DNA from 3 places in the Lysinibacillus sp. Ag94 genome. Region 1 is predicted to be linked to each of the others. Evidence: riboswitches for the same ligand, from Rfam matches in the RefSeq annotation. Region 1 holds a riboswitch; each other region holds the start of a gene.
The links. A riboswitch is a leader RNA that binds a small molecule or an ion and turns the genes downstream of it on or off. The one in region 1 is predicted to bind lysine.
Positions count from the first base shown of each region.

Region 2: linked by a shared signal. The riboswitch ahead of MY533_RS01005 (amino acid permease) and the one ahead of MY533_RS10455 (transporter substrate-binding domain-containing protein) in region 1 are both predicted to bind lysine.
Region 3: linked by a shared signal. The riboswitch ahead of MY533_RS16175 (aspartate kinase) and the one ahead of MY533_RS10455 (transporter substrate-binding domain-containing protein) in region 1 are both predicted to bind lysine.

Region 1 covers NZ_CP096780.1:2,259,709-2,264,558, reverse strand. The annotation lists gene MY533_RS10465 (amino acid ABC transporter ATP-binding protein) at 1-206, opposite strand, end outside; gene MY533_RS10460 (amino acid ABC transporter permease) at 219-944, opposite strand; gene MY533_RS10455 (transporter substrate-binding domain-containing protein) at 1,120-1,986, opposite strand; lysine riboswitch at 2,102-2,288, opposite strand; gene MY533_RS10450 (hypothetical protein) at 2,499-2,657, opposite strand; gene odhB (2-oxoglutarate dehydrogenase complex dihydrolipoyllysine-residue succinyltransferase) at 2,712-3,947, opposite strand; gene MY533_RS10440 (2-oxoglutarate dehydrogenase E1 component) at 4,041-4,850, opposite strand, start outside.
Region 2 covers NZ_CP096780.1:202,450-207,299, forward strand. The annotation lists gene MY533_RS00995 (nitric oxide synthase oxygenase) at 1-743, shown strand, start outside; gene MY533_RS01000 (CynX/NimT family MFS transporter) at 873-2,081, opposite strand; lysine riboswitch at 2,258-2,434, shown strand; gene MY533_RS01005 (amino acid permease) at 2,520-3,983, shown strand; gene MY533_RS01010 (response regulator transcription factor) at 4,415-4,850, shown strand, end outside.
Region 3 covers NZ_CP096780.1:3,483,613-3,488,462, reverse strand. The annotation lists gene uvrC (excinuclease ABC subunit UvrC) at 1-525, shown strand, start outside; lysine riboswitch at 865-1,043, shown strand; gene MY533_RS16175 (aspartate kinase) at 1,233-2,471, shown strand; gene MY533_RS22380 (transposase) at 2,885-3,097, shown strand; partial or broken gene MY533_RS16170 (transposase) at 3,113-3,563, shown strand; gene MY533_RS22245 (methyl-accepting chemotaxis protein) at 3,783-4,850, shown strand, end outside.

The sequences.
Region 1 (4,850 bases):
TCTAAAATATTTTCACCTTTATAAATAATTTGACCGCCACTTGGTGTTTCCAGTAAATTAATGCAGCGTAGTAGTGTTGATTTACCAGAACCGGAAGAACCGATTAAGCAGACAACCTCACCCTTTTCTACTTGGAAATTAACATCCTTTAACACTTGGTTACGTCCAAATGATTTACTTAAATGCTCTATTTTAATAACTGTCATCTGTTCGTCCCCCTATATCGCTTCTTTCTGTTCTTTTCTGTATGCATCTGGTCCATCTAGACGTTTTTCAATATACAGTAATATTCTTGATGCTGTGAATGTCATGATTAAATAAAGAACACTCGCTATAAAGAAGGATTCAAAATAGCGGAAGTTATTACCTGCAATCGACTTTGTTTGGAAAAATAATTCCGTTACCCCAATAACGTTTAAAACTGCAGTATCTTTAATGTTCATAATTAATTGGTTACCTGTTGCAGGCAATATATTTCGGGCAACTTGTGGTAATACAACATGTAGCATAATTTGAACATGATTCATACCAATTGCCGATGCAGCCTCGTACTGCCCTTGATCAATTGAAACAATACCACCACGCACGATTTCTGCCATATAAGCGCCTGTATTTAATGACACAACTAAAATACCTGCCGTAATAAAGTGCATATCAATGCCAAATGCTATATCTAATCCGAAAAATACAACCATTGCTTGTACAATCATTGGTGTACCACGGAAGAATTCGACATAGCACGTTAGTATAAAATTAATGAGTTTTAAGCTATAAAATTTTACACCCTTTTTACGAACTTTGATGGTATGCATAATTCCGATGAAAAATCCGATAAGTGCACCAATAATTGTACTACTAATTGAAATAAGTAATGTATAATACGCACCTCGTAAAAACATTTGCCAGTTGTTCTCAACAATAGAAATAATCCATTCTAGACTCATGATGTACCTCCTAACAACGTCGTGTTGCTTTTTCGTTACAAACGTCTTAGCTATCTACCATTTTCATTGGGCCTTTCGTTTCTTTTATCTTATGAAACTTTTAGCTAAGACATTATTATTCTTCAATTTAATGTAATGATATTGCACGGACTAGCAACTAGCCCGTGCAATCATGTTATTGTGCTGCTGGTTGTTGGTCAATTGCTTCTTCCATAATTTTTTGGCGATCATCTTCTGAAATACCCTTTAAGATTTCATTGATTTTTTCAAGATCTGCATCACCTTTACGTACACCAACTGCAATAGATGTATTAGAAACATCTGTATCGAAACCTTTTTCAAACTTTACATACGTGAATTTATCGTTTGCAGCAGCAGCGGAAATACCTTCTGGACGTTCTGCTACATAACCGTCAATTTTTCCAGCTTCTAATGCTACACGCATTGCTGGGAAGCTATCCATTGCTGTTTGTTTTTTTACATCTTTGATTTGATCAATAACAGTGTAGTTAGATGTATTTAATTGTGATGTGATTTTCGCTCCAGAGAAATCTTGGATAGATGTTGCTTTTTCATATTTACTACCTTTTTTAATGACCATAACAAAATCAGATGTATAGTAGTTTTCTGTGAAATCGATAGTTTGCTTACGTTTTTCAGTTGGTGACATACCCGCAATGATTGCATCGATTTTATTTGATTGTAGAGCCGGTACTAAGCCATCCCATTCCAATTTTACGATAACTAATTCTTTTCCTAAGCCTTCAGCTATTTTTTTCGCCATTTGCACGTCATAACCGCCTGCATATTCTGCATTATCGGCAATTTTTACTGCGCCATTTGCATCACCTTGCTGCGTCCAGTTAAACGGAGCATAGCCAGCCTCCATGCCAATACGGAATTGGCCGCCACCTTCTTCCGTTTCAGTACTTGCACTGCCATTACTAGACGATGTCTTCTCCTTCTTATCACTAGCACCACAAGCAGCTAGTAAAATTGCAGTCATTAAGGTCAACATTAATACCAATAATCTTCTTTTCATGAAACATTCCCCTTTTCTATAAAAAAATAAGACAACTGTACCAAAAAAGACCTAAGTACTGAACTTAGGTCTTACTTTTTTTAACAGTTGCCCAAATCCTCACTATAATTCCATCATTCGAGATAGCACAACCTAGTAAACCTGGAAAATAATTCACTAGGACAGTCCTGCACTTATTCACTGCAGACCCAGCATAAAAGTACGAGCTCCTTTTACACTTCGGCGATAGTTCCTTCTCCATTGCGTCTTCGCTTGCTTATACTCAACAATGAACTAATAAATACCGCGCCTCTACCTCACAATAGGATAAATGTGAGGTTTGTATATTTAATTGATAATAAGATACTACTATAAAACAAACTAATTCGTCAAGATAATTTCATTACTTTTCTGACTAATTACAATATTAGTTTTTTTATTTTAAAGCCTTATATACACTTTTGCAAAGTTGAAAATGATTGGTCGCCACTTCGGCTGCTTTATCCGTCCTCTCGCCTCTTTCATCCGTCGCTTCAATTCCTATCCGTAGCTCTGGCTTTTGTATCCGTCGCTTCGACTGCTTTATCCGTCGTTCCGGCTCTTTCATCCGTCGCTCTAGCTTTTCTTTCCGTCACTTCAATTCCTATCCGTTGCTCTAGCTCCTCTATCCAGTAATTCTTTATATGTTTCATAAAAAGAAAAAAACCCTGCGAAACAATGTTCGCAGGGTTTAACAAACTCAGGAATTAAGAATTTAATAATAAATCTTCTGGGTTTTCAAGTAGTTCTTTAACAGTTTTAAGGAAGCCTACAGAATCTTTACCATCGATAATACGGTGGTCATAAGAAAGGGCTAAGTACATCATTGGGCGAATTTCTACTTCACCATTCACTTCAACTGGACGTTTTTTGATAGTATGCATACCAAGGATACCAGCTTGTGTACCATTCATGATAGGTGTAGACATTAATGAACCGAATACGCCACCATTTGTAATAGTGAATGAGCCACCTTGAAGATCTGCTAAACCTAATTTTTTATCGCGTGCTTTTTTCGCTAGGTCTGCAATTGAATCTTCAATTTCAGCAAAGTTTTTGCGGTCAGCGTCACGTACAACTGGTACTACTAAACCTTCTTCTGTTGATACAGCTACACCGATATCAAAGAAGTTGTTTAAGTGAATTTCATCACCAACGATTTGTGCGTTAACATATGGGTATTTTTTAAGTGCTGCAACTACAGCTTTTGTGAAGAATGACATGAAACCAAGTTTAGAGCCAGTTGACTCAAAGAATTGGTCTTTTTTACGAGAGCGTAAAGCCATAACGTTTGTCATATCTACTTCGTTGAATGTAGTTAACATTGCTGTAGATTGTTTTACTTCAAGTAAGCGTTTTGCAATTGTTTGGCGACGACGGCTCATTTTTTCAATTGTTACACGTGATTCATCTACAGCTGCAACTGCTTTAGGTGCTGCTGGAGCTGCTTGTGGTGCTGCTACTGGAGCTGTACCATGAGCTGCTACGTCTTGTACACGTACACGGCCTTGTGGATCTACTGGAGATACAGCAGCAAGGTCAATACCTTTTTCGCGCGCTAGTTTACGAGCTGCAGGAGATGCGATTACACGCTCACCAGTAGTTTCTTCTACAACTGGTGCTGCTACAACAGGAGCAGGTGCCGCTTGTGGCGCTGCTGGAGCTGGAGCTGCTGCAACTGGTGCCGCTGGAGCAGGTGCTGCACCTTCGCCAGCTTCTACTACTGCGATAACTTGACCAACAAGTACAGTATCGCCTTCTTCAGCTAAAATTTGAGTTAAAACTCCCGCTTCTTCAGAAATGATTTCAGCGTTTACTTTGTCTGTTTCAAGTTCAACGATGAATTCACCTTTTTCAACGCGATCGCCCACTTTTTTTACCCATTGTGCGATACTACCTTCTGTAATCGATTCTGCTAATTCAGGGACTTTAATTTCAGCCACTTTCATTTCCTCCTTTAATTAACGTGCATTGTGCACATAAAAGGGCTACTGCCTTAGCAAGTAGCCCGGCTCTCAAAAATTAATATGTGATTATTATTTAACCTTTACAGGCTCAGCAACTGCTTCTTCTACAACTGCGGCTTGAGCTGCTTTATGAGAATCTGCATCACCTTCAGAAGTAGAGCTCATTGCAGGACGTCCTACATAACGAAGCTTTTTACCTTCTGAAAGTTCATGTAATGTTTCTAATGCATAATTCCATGAACCTTGGTTTTTTGGTTCTTCTTGTACCCAAACAACTTCTTTTACATTTGGATACTTAGCAATAATACCAGCAACTTGCTCTTTTGGGAATGGGTAAAGTTGTTCTACACGAACAATGTGTAAGTGATCGAAGCCTTCACCATCTTTAATACGGTCTGCAATATCGATCATTACTTTACCTGAACCTAATACAATGCGTTCTACAGCTTCAGTTTTTGAACCTAGGCCTGGTTGTTCAATTACTTCTTGGAATGAACCATTTGCTAATTGCTCAGCATTTGCTGCAGCTAATGGGTGACGAAGTAAGTACTTAGGTGAAACAACTACAAGTGGACGAACACCTTCAGTTCCTAATAATGCTGCTTGACGACGTAATAAGTGGTAATAGTTACCTGCGTTTGAACAGTTCGCTACGAACCAGTTATTTTCAGCTGACATTTGTAAGTAACGTTCCATACGGCTTGAAGAGTGTTCTGGACCTTGACCTTCATAACCATGCGGTAAAAGAATAACTAGACCAGATTTTTGACCCCATTTAGCACGTGCACCTGAAATAAAGTTATCGAACATAACTTGCGCCATGTTTGCAAAGTCACCAAATTGAGCTTCCCAAACTGATAGTACATTGCCATTTTCTAA
Region 2 (4,850 bases), 2.1 Mb from region 1:
TAACGGTTTTTGCACCGGGGCGAGTTCGTATATGGAATCATCAACTAATCCGTTATGCTGGCTATGAAACGGAATCTGGAATCATTGGTGATCTGCATTCTGTTGAGTTTACAAAAGTATGTGAGTCACTTGGCTGGCAGGGAAAGAGAACAGCATTCGATGTGCTTCCACTTGTTGTACAGGTGGATGGAAGGGAGCCACAAGTGTTTACGATCCCTGACGAGTATGTACTAGAGGTACCAATTCGTCATCCAGAATCCTCTCAAGTAGCGAAGCTAGGATTAAAGTGGTATGCAGTGCCGATTATTTCGAGTATGCGCTTCCAAATGGCAGGTATTGATTTTGAGGCGGCCCCATTCAATGGTTGGTATATGGGTACCGAAATAGGGGCACGTAATTTAGCAGATCATGAGCGTTATAATATGCTGCCTGCTATAGCAGAAATTTTTAACCTTGATACAACGAAACAGGCTTCTTTATGGCGTGATCGTGCATTAGTTGAGCTGAATATAGCCGTTCTACATTCCTTTAAAGAAGACGGTGTCAGCATAGTAGATCATCATACAGCTGCACAGCAATTTAAATTGTTTGAGGAAACAGAAGCAGCAGCGAATCGTGAAGTTACAGGCAATTGGACGTGGTTGATTCCACCTCTTTCACCAGCTACGACCCATATTTTTCATAAGCCTTATGTTAATGTTTATAATACACCGAACTATTTTTATCAGAAACCACCTTATTAGTAGAGAAAGGCAGCTCACTTTAACTTCCTTTACTGTCTAAACATCGACTGTAATAGAGGAACTCAGGCTTTTGTGCAAGTACAAAGCACCTCATGATTATACCTAGGCATAGATCATGAGGTGCCATTTTTAATTTACATATTCATTTTTAGAAGCCTTAAATGAACATATGAAGAGTATCAATACAACGACAACAAATAACCAACCAGCGGTATTCCAGCCACCGAATAAATCATGTAAATAACCAAATAAGATTGGACCGATTGCGGCTAATAAATATCCTAATGATTGTGCAAATCCTGATAAATCGGCTGCCTCAAAAGCTGTACGGGTACGTAATGTAAAGAACATCATCGCTAATGCAAATGATGCACCTCCGGCTAATCCTAGTAGTACCATCCACAGTACAGCAAGGCTTGTCCATTCCATGACTACTCCGATAAAGCCAATTAAGTAAAATAGCGTAAACATTAAAACGAGAGGACGTTGAGATGTCATTTTACTAGCGATAATAGGCACAGCTAATGCCATTGGAACTTGTGAAAATTGCATGATGGAAAACATCCAGCCCGCACGATCTGCAGCTAATCCTTGTGATATATAAATTTCAGGAATCCAAGCGGCAGTTGTATAGAATAATAATGACTGAAATCCCATAGCTCCCGCTACTGCCCAAGTAACAGGTGATTTCCATAATGGTGTACGTTCTTTCGTAGTCTTAACAGTCGGTTCAGGCTTATTAAATTGCAACTGTGGAATCCAAATTACAATGGTTAACACCACAAGAACAAGTGAGATTGCCAGTGCGCCTTGCCAACCAAGTGATGAATTGGCAACAGGATAGCTAATGCCAGCACCGAGTCCAGCCGTTAAATTCATCGACATTGTGAAAAATGCCATAAGTAAACCTACGTGATAGGGAAATTTTAATTTAAGTAATCCTGGAATTAGTACATTACCGAATGAAATGGCTATACCAATTAGCATCGTACCAAATACGAGTAAACTAGTTGTGCCAACGGAGCGTAGTACAATTCCTCCTCCTAAAAGAACAGTTGATAACAATAATGTTAATTCTAGTCCAACTTTACGTGCGACAACTGGTGCGAATGGTGAAATGATTGCAAATGCTAGCAATGGGATCGTTGTTAGAAAGCCTGCTAGTATATTGGATATGCCGAGGTCTTCGCGAATAAAGGAAATAATTGGTCCAACAACTGTTAGCGGCATCCGTAATGTCGAGGCAATACAAATTACGCCGATAACGAGTAATAAGGTTGTGCCTTTCCAATTAATTTTTCTGCTAGGATAAGTATCGGTATGTTCATGAGTAGTCAAATAAATCCCCCCCTTGATAGAACAATTCTGATTGAATCACTATACCACTTTATCACACAAATAAAAATAGTGGAAAATTCGCAAAAAATAGAATATTAATCAGGTTATTGAAATGCCATAGGTCGTATGTTAAACTAATACCCATCATAAATTTAATATTTAATGCCTCATGTTTGTATTGAGGTAGAGGTCGCGGTATTTAAGAGTATGTTAATGGAAATGACAAGCATTAGAGAAATTAGCTGAAAGGAAATACTGCCGAAGTGTGAGGGGACTTGAAAACCTCATGCTGGGGCTGTCTCCGAAAGGAACAGAACTGTCACGTTTGAACAACGTGTTGAGCTATCATTTTGAAGGAACAGAGGATTTACTTAGCCATCACAGCAACGTTCATGTGATGGCATTTTTTTGCCTCTTAAAAAGGAAGGAAGCTATATCGTGAGTGAAATAAAAGTCAATCAGCTCGGTCATAAAGCACCGAAGCTGAAAAAAGAATTAAAAAGCCGTCATATTACAATGATTTCATTAGGCGGTACAATCGGTACAGGGCTGTTTTTAGCTAGTGGTGGTGCCATTGCGCAAGCAGGCCCTGGCGGTGCACTACTCGCTTATGCATTAATCGGTATCATGGTGTATTTTTTAATGACGAGCTTAGGAGAAATGGCAGCTTATATGCCATCATCAGGCTCTTTTAGTACGTATGCTACAAAATTTGTAGATCCAGCTTTAGGTTTTGCACTTGGTTGGAACTATTGGTACAACTGGGCAATTACAATCGCAGCAGAAATTTCTGCCGTCTCATTAATTATGAAATATTGGTTCCCAGATAGCTCATCAGCACTTTGGACTGTTTTATTTATTGCTGTAGTTTTAACGTTCAATCTATTATCGGTAAAAAGCTATGGTGAGAGTGAATATTGGTTTGCGATGATAAAGGTTGTCACAGTAATCATTTTTATTATCATCAGTTTTTTAATGATTTTTGGTATTTTAGGAGGACAAGCTCCTGTAGGCTTTACGAATTTCTTCATTAGTGATGGACCATTCCACGGAGGTCTCCTTGCTACATTTGGTATTTTCTTGGCTGCGGGATTCTCGTTCCAAGGGACAGAGTTACTTGGAATAACAGCAGGTGAAACGGATGACCCTGGTAAAAATATTCCGAAAGCCGTTAAGTCTGTTTTCTGGCGAATTCTTTTATTCTATATTTTAGCGATTGCTGCAATTGGGATGCTGATTCCCTTTACAGACGCACGTTTATTATCAGAAGATATCGCTGTTTCACCATTTACACTGGTGTTCGATCGTTTAGGAGTTGCCTTTGCTGCATCATTGATGAATGCAATCATTTTAACGGCAATGCTGTCAGCAGGGAATTCAGGGCTTTACGCATCGTCACGTATGCTTTGGCAATTAGCGGTAGATGGACATGCACCGAAAATTTTCACTAAACTAAGCCGTCGAGGTATCCCGATTTACGCATTACTGGCAACTTTAGCTATAGGCTGCCTAGCATTTTTAGCTTCATTCTTTGGTGATGGTGTAGTCTATATATGGCTTCTAAATGCCTCAGGGATGTCTGGCTTTATTGCCTGGTTAGGTATTGCATTTAGCCATTATCGTTTCCGTCGAGCATTCGAGGTACAAGGCTTAGATCCGAAATTATTGCCGTATAAAGCAAGGCTATTCCCATTCGGCCCGCTATTTGCCTTTACGGTTTGTATGATTGTTGTTATTGGACAAAACTACAATGCCTTTATGGGTGAAACAATAGATTGGTACGGAGTCCTTGTCTCATATATCGGTATTCCACTGTTCTTACTGTTATGGTTTGGCTATAAAATTAAGCATAAAACAAAAATGCTTCCATTAGAGCATTGTGATTTAAAAGTCGAACAATAAAAAATAAAACTGTCCTGTGAGTCATAGAAAATGACTTGCAGGGCAGTTTTTTTAGTTAAATAATAAATTTGTAATTCTAGACGTACAATCAAAATACACCAAGTGAACGACTCGAGAATAAAAAGAGAACTTTAGTTTGTCCAATCGTCGCCCACTTTTGAAGCGTAACCTTAATATGGTAAACTGATAGATAAATAACACATCAGCAAATTTTGGGTAAGACATTAAATTGGAGTGGAAGCTGGACGACTCCTTTGGGATTAGCGTCACAGATGAGACCTTGGAGCGTAGCGAATGTTATCAGTGCGGAAGTGAAGCGGCATTAACGAAAGCGCCTGCCAGTATGAAAATCAGTCCCTTGTTATGGTGATGATACAAAGAAACGGCAAGTCATATATAGACTACTTTATGTTAGGAAGAGGTGCAGGATAGTGCAACAGCATATTTTACTAGTAGAAGATGACGATGCTATTCGTGAAATGGTGGAAAACTATTTAACGATGGAGGGATTCCTTGTCACCTCTGCAGAAAATGGAGAAGAAGCAGTACAGAATTGTTTAAATAATTCTTTTGATTTAGTGATCTTGGATATTATGATTCCGAAACTTAATGGATTAGAAGTTTTAAAGATTATACGAGAGCGAGCATCACTGCCAATTATCATTATGTCAGCCAAGGATAGTGATGTTGATAAAGCGTTAGGATTAGGATTAGGGGCAGATGATTACATCGCGAAGCCATTTTCGATGCTGGAATTTTCGGCACGTGTGAAAGCTGCAATTCGTAGAGCTACAAAATACTCTAGTCAAGTAGAAGAGAAGAAAGATATTGTCGAGATCGCCAACTTATCGGTTGACCTTGTTAATT
Region 3 (4,850 bases), 1.2 Mb from region 1:
GATGATTACGGGGCGATGCAAGAAGTAATTCGCCGTCGATACACACGCGTATTAAAAGAGGGTCTACCTTTACCGGATTTAGTACTAATAGATGGCGGCAAGGGGCAAATGGAAGTCGCGCGAGAAGTATTAGAGGATGAACTCGGCCTTGTTATTCCAATTGCCGGATTAGCAAAAGATGAAAAGCATAATACGTCACAGCTTCTATTTGGTGATCCAGCTGAAGTAATTGCGTTAAAGCGAACAAGCGATGGATTCTACTTACTACAGCGAATCCAGGACGAAGTACACCGTTTTGCTATTACCTTCTTACGACAACAGCATGAGAAACATGCAATACAATCTGTCCTCGATAATATAGAGGGCATTGGTCCGAAGCGAAAACAACAATTACTCAAGCATTTTGGCTCTGTCAAAAAGATTCGCGAGGCAAATGTGCAAGCCTTACAGGAAGCAGGGATGCCTGCTAATCTGGCTAGCAATATTTATGATTATTTTCATCCAGTAGAAGACTCTCACCTCTAAAGGTGGTGGGATGAATGTAGATAGAATTCCTTTTCAATGGGTGTATAAACATCTACAGTCTAAAAACTCCACGTACTGTGGCAACGACTGAGTGACCAACATCTTGCTGTTGCGCTGCCGCTGCGCTTTCGTGCAAAAAATAGCTATTGGCCAAAAGCCTCCGAACTTAATTACGCCAAGGCAAAATTGATATTCAATAAGATCCATTGTCAAAGGATTAGGCGTATGCTAAGGTTGTATATAACATAGCTTTTTAATATAGCAATGTTTTTTAGTAGTTTCTATTTATTAAAATGGGAATTTCTTCACTAAGGTTCAAATTAAATACGATCACTATTTAGTGATGATAGAGGTGCAAGGTTCAAGAGTAGTACATTCGAGGACGAACAAGTCCGGTGAAAATGTATGAAAGGGGAACTTGCCGAAGTGGAGCATCGTTGTTTCCGATGCTGCGCTGGTTTTACATTTAAGAGATGTAAGACTGTCGATTCTAAACGTTTCGGAGGGCTATCACACATGCGCAAGTTACTTTATTGTACATGTTATAGGCAGCTTTCACGTTATGTGAGAAGCTGCCTTTTTAGATTTTCTCGAAACAACATTTTTTCAAGGCTGTTAGGCGTTTGCTTTTGTCATGTTATTAAAATTGCAAAAGTATCGCTGCTTTTAATCAGCGAAATGATTGAATACGAAGGAGAATGATAAAAATGGCGAGAGTTGTGATGAAATTTGGTGGTGCTGCATTCGCATCAACAGAGTGCATTCAAAATGTTGCGAAAAAGGTGATTGCAGAAAGGGAAAGAGGTTTTGATGTTGTCGTTGTCACTTCAGCTATGAGGGGAATGGCTAAAGAATTAGCAAAGATGGCTCGTGATTTGTCAGACCATGCATCTAAGCGTGAACTAGACGCACTATTTTCAACAAGCTCACAACTTACAAGTACATTAGTGGCAATTGCTATACAGGAGAAAGGATATGATGCCGTGTCATTAACGGGCTGGCAGGCAGGCATTGAAACCGATGCTATGTATAGCAATGCCCGTATTGAGGAAATGAATGTTAGTCGAATTGAAGAGCATTTTGCACAGGGGAAAATCGTTATCGTTGCTGGGGAACAAGGTATCGATAATTCACGGAATATTACGACGTTAGGTAAAGGTGGTGCGGAAACGTCGGCTGTAGCAATTGCAGCAAAATTGAAGGCGGAGCGGGTAGATATTTACACGAATGTGGACGGCATCTATACAGCTGATCCAAATCATGTTGCTGGGGCACAAAAACTAAAAGAAATTTCCTATGATGAAATGCTAGAGCTATCAAACTTAGGGTCACAAGTTTTACACCCGCGAGCTGTAGAGTTAGCAAAGAAATTTCAAATCCCAGTTATCATTCGCTCGGGAGAAATAGATACTGTAGGTACTGTATTGAAGGAGGAAGTTGAAATGGAAAAAAATTTAATTGTACGAGGTGTTGCCTACGAGTCAGACGTTATTCGCTTAACAGTTGGTTATGATGCTTATTCTAATGCTTCGTTAGCAAATATGTTCACAATACTTGCAGAAAATCGCATAAACGTCGATATAATCGTACAAGCAATAATTGATGGTTTAAAGCCGATGGTATCTTTTACTATTTTAAAAGAGGAGTTCGCTGAAGCATTACGTGTTCTAGAAGATAGTAAATTATCACTAGGGTTTAGTTTTGCTGATTTTGAAATTGGCTTAGCAAAGGTTTCTATTATTGGCTCGGGGATGGCATCTAACCCAGGGGTGGCTGCAAGGATGTTTGATCGTCTACGTCGTGAAAATATCCCTGTAAAAATGGTAAGTACTTCTGAAATAAAAGTGTCTGTTGTTGTACCTCAGGACGAAATGATTCGTGCAGCAAATGCATTACATGATGAATTTAATTTATTTCAGGAAGTGTCTTTTGTACCGAAAGCGTAGCGACAGGTACAGAAATCTCTCAGGGGAGCTAGTCACTTTTAAGCGGCGTGGATAGAGCAGCCAAAGCGACGGATAGAGATTGTAGAACAAGCGCTTTACATATAATGTTGAAAAAGATGTGCCAGTAAAATGAGGGCACTGAAAAAGTCTATATCTTCTCACATCGCGAGGTATTTAACGAGTAAATCGTTGAATACCTCGCTTTTTTCATTTGGCAGTTGTTTTCCGAAGCATTCCGCTCGCTTTCCGCGGGCGAGCGCCGAGCCTCCTCTTACGCTTCGCTTCGTGCGGGGTCTCGTCTGTGTCGCTTTCCCGCAGGAGTCGAGCGATGCTTCTCCAAACAACGCAATGTATCACACTATTATTTTAGTCACGCTTTCCTTTATAATAAAAATGTGCAGGTGGTGCCCCCGATGATTTCAAATCAAGAAACCCTTCATTTAAGTCCATATATGGCGATCTACGATATTGTTGTGCCAAAAGATAATATACTTCATCAAATCAATGAACTTGTTGATTTTTCATTCATTTTAGAAGAGTTAAAAACAAAATATTGTTTAGACAATGGACGTAATGCCATTCCTCCAATTCGTATGTTTAAGTACATCTTTTTTCTTCGGGTATAAGACACATATCGCGTGCTTGTGGCAAAGTTGAATCCTATTCTTACACAAGGACCACGAAAAGAAGAAGACAAGTTTGAGTTTAATAAAGACGCTGTAATGTTTGTTTGTAAGGCCGGTCATCTCGCGACAAGAAAAGCACGTACGGGTAAAAAAGGAACGAGTATGAGTCAAAGTCAGACATTTTATTTTGACATTGAAAAATGCAAAGTATGTCCAATGAGAGATGGCTGTTATAAAGAAGGCGTAAAAAGTAAAACATATTCTGTCACAATGAAGTCGGATACACATGCCGAACAAGAGGCATTTCAAAATACGGAAGCATTTAAGCAATTAGCCGCAAATCGCTACAAAGTAGAAGCGAAGAATAGCGACTGCGGGTCTATTTGGCATGGAAATTCAAGGTGCTACAACGATATTCGCTGTCAATTTAAAACGGATATTAAAGCTATTAAACGAAAATAAATAAGGAATAGAGACAGAAATAAGGCACTTCCTGTTCAAAATTGAACAAGAAATGCCTTATTTTTATCTGAGAAAGGTTCGCTTTTATGAAAACGTAAGTTTTTCAGTGCCCTCCAGTAAAATGCACATCTTTTTTTGTTCACATCAATTTAATATTTTATCCAATTCTATTGTTATATAATAAAATGTGACATGTTTTACCAAGGGGAAGGTGGAAGTTTGTATGGGGTTATTCGGTTTATTTCAAAAGCCAATGGATGAAAGTGTTGAGATGCACAACGATTTAGAAATACAAATATTAAAAAAGCGAATTCTGGAATTGGAACTTGAGCAGGAAAGCATTGATGTGAAAAATGCGGTTTTAGATTTTGTACTAGCGCATATGGAGTTAATTAATTTTCAAACGGCTTTAAAGGTTCAAAATGTCTCTACGAGTGTAGGGGATATTTCAGCAATGAGTGAAGAAATGTCGTCAAATACAGAGGAGATGCTTGCGGTTGAGCAAAATGTTAATGCAAACATTCAAGAAATAAAACAACATTCATTACTACTTGTAGAGGAAATGGAATCATCCATTGCAAAAGGTGAAATGGTTCAGGAGTTGTTGGCCAAAGGAGCTCATTCAACAGAGCAACTGAAGAATGAAATGACCAAAATGGATGATATTAGTACTGGTGTAACCGGGATTGCCGACCAAACACAATTACTATCTTTAAATGCGTCTATTGAAGCTGCACGTGCTGGTGAGCATGGAAAAGGCTTTAATGTTGTCGCGATGGAGGTAGGGAAATTAGCCAACAGTTCGAAAGGTTCATTGCAAGAAATGACAAAGATTCGATCAGTCATTGATAAGAAATTACATAATACAATAACAAATATTAATCAAGTCGAACATTATTTAACTGACTTTTTAAGGATTATGAAGGACAATATTGCTAATCTGACTGTAACAAGTAGAAATATTGAAGAAGCAGCACATGGTATTCATCAAATAACAGCTGCATCAGAAGAAAATGTAATAGCTGTAGGTCGTTTAGCGGAAACAACGACGGAATTATCACGTACTAGTGACTTCTCGGATCTAATACAAAATCAAGTATCTGAAATGTTAAAAGCTATTGCACCGACAATCAGAAAGCCATCAGAGCAAACGGTAGTTAGCCAATTAGCAGCAAGGTTAATGGATCATGCTAGCTTTTTAAGAAATGCTATTCACAAGGCTGGTCAAAAAGAAACGATAAAAACGCATCATCAATGTATGTTTGGAAAATGGTATTACGGACATTTTGAG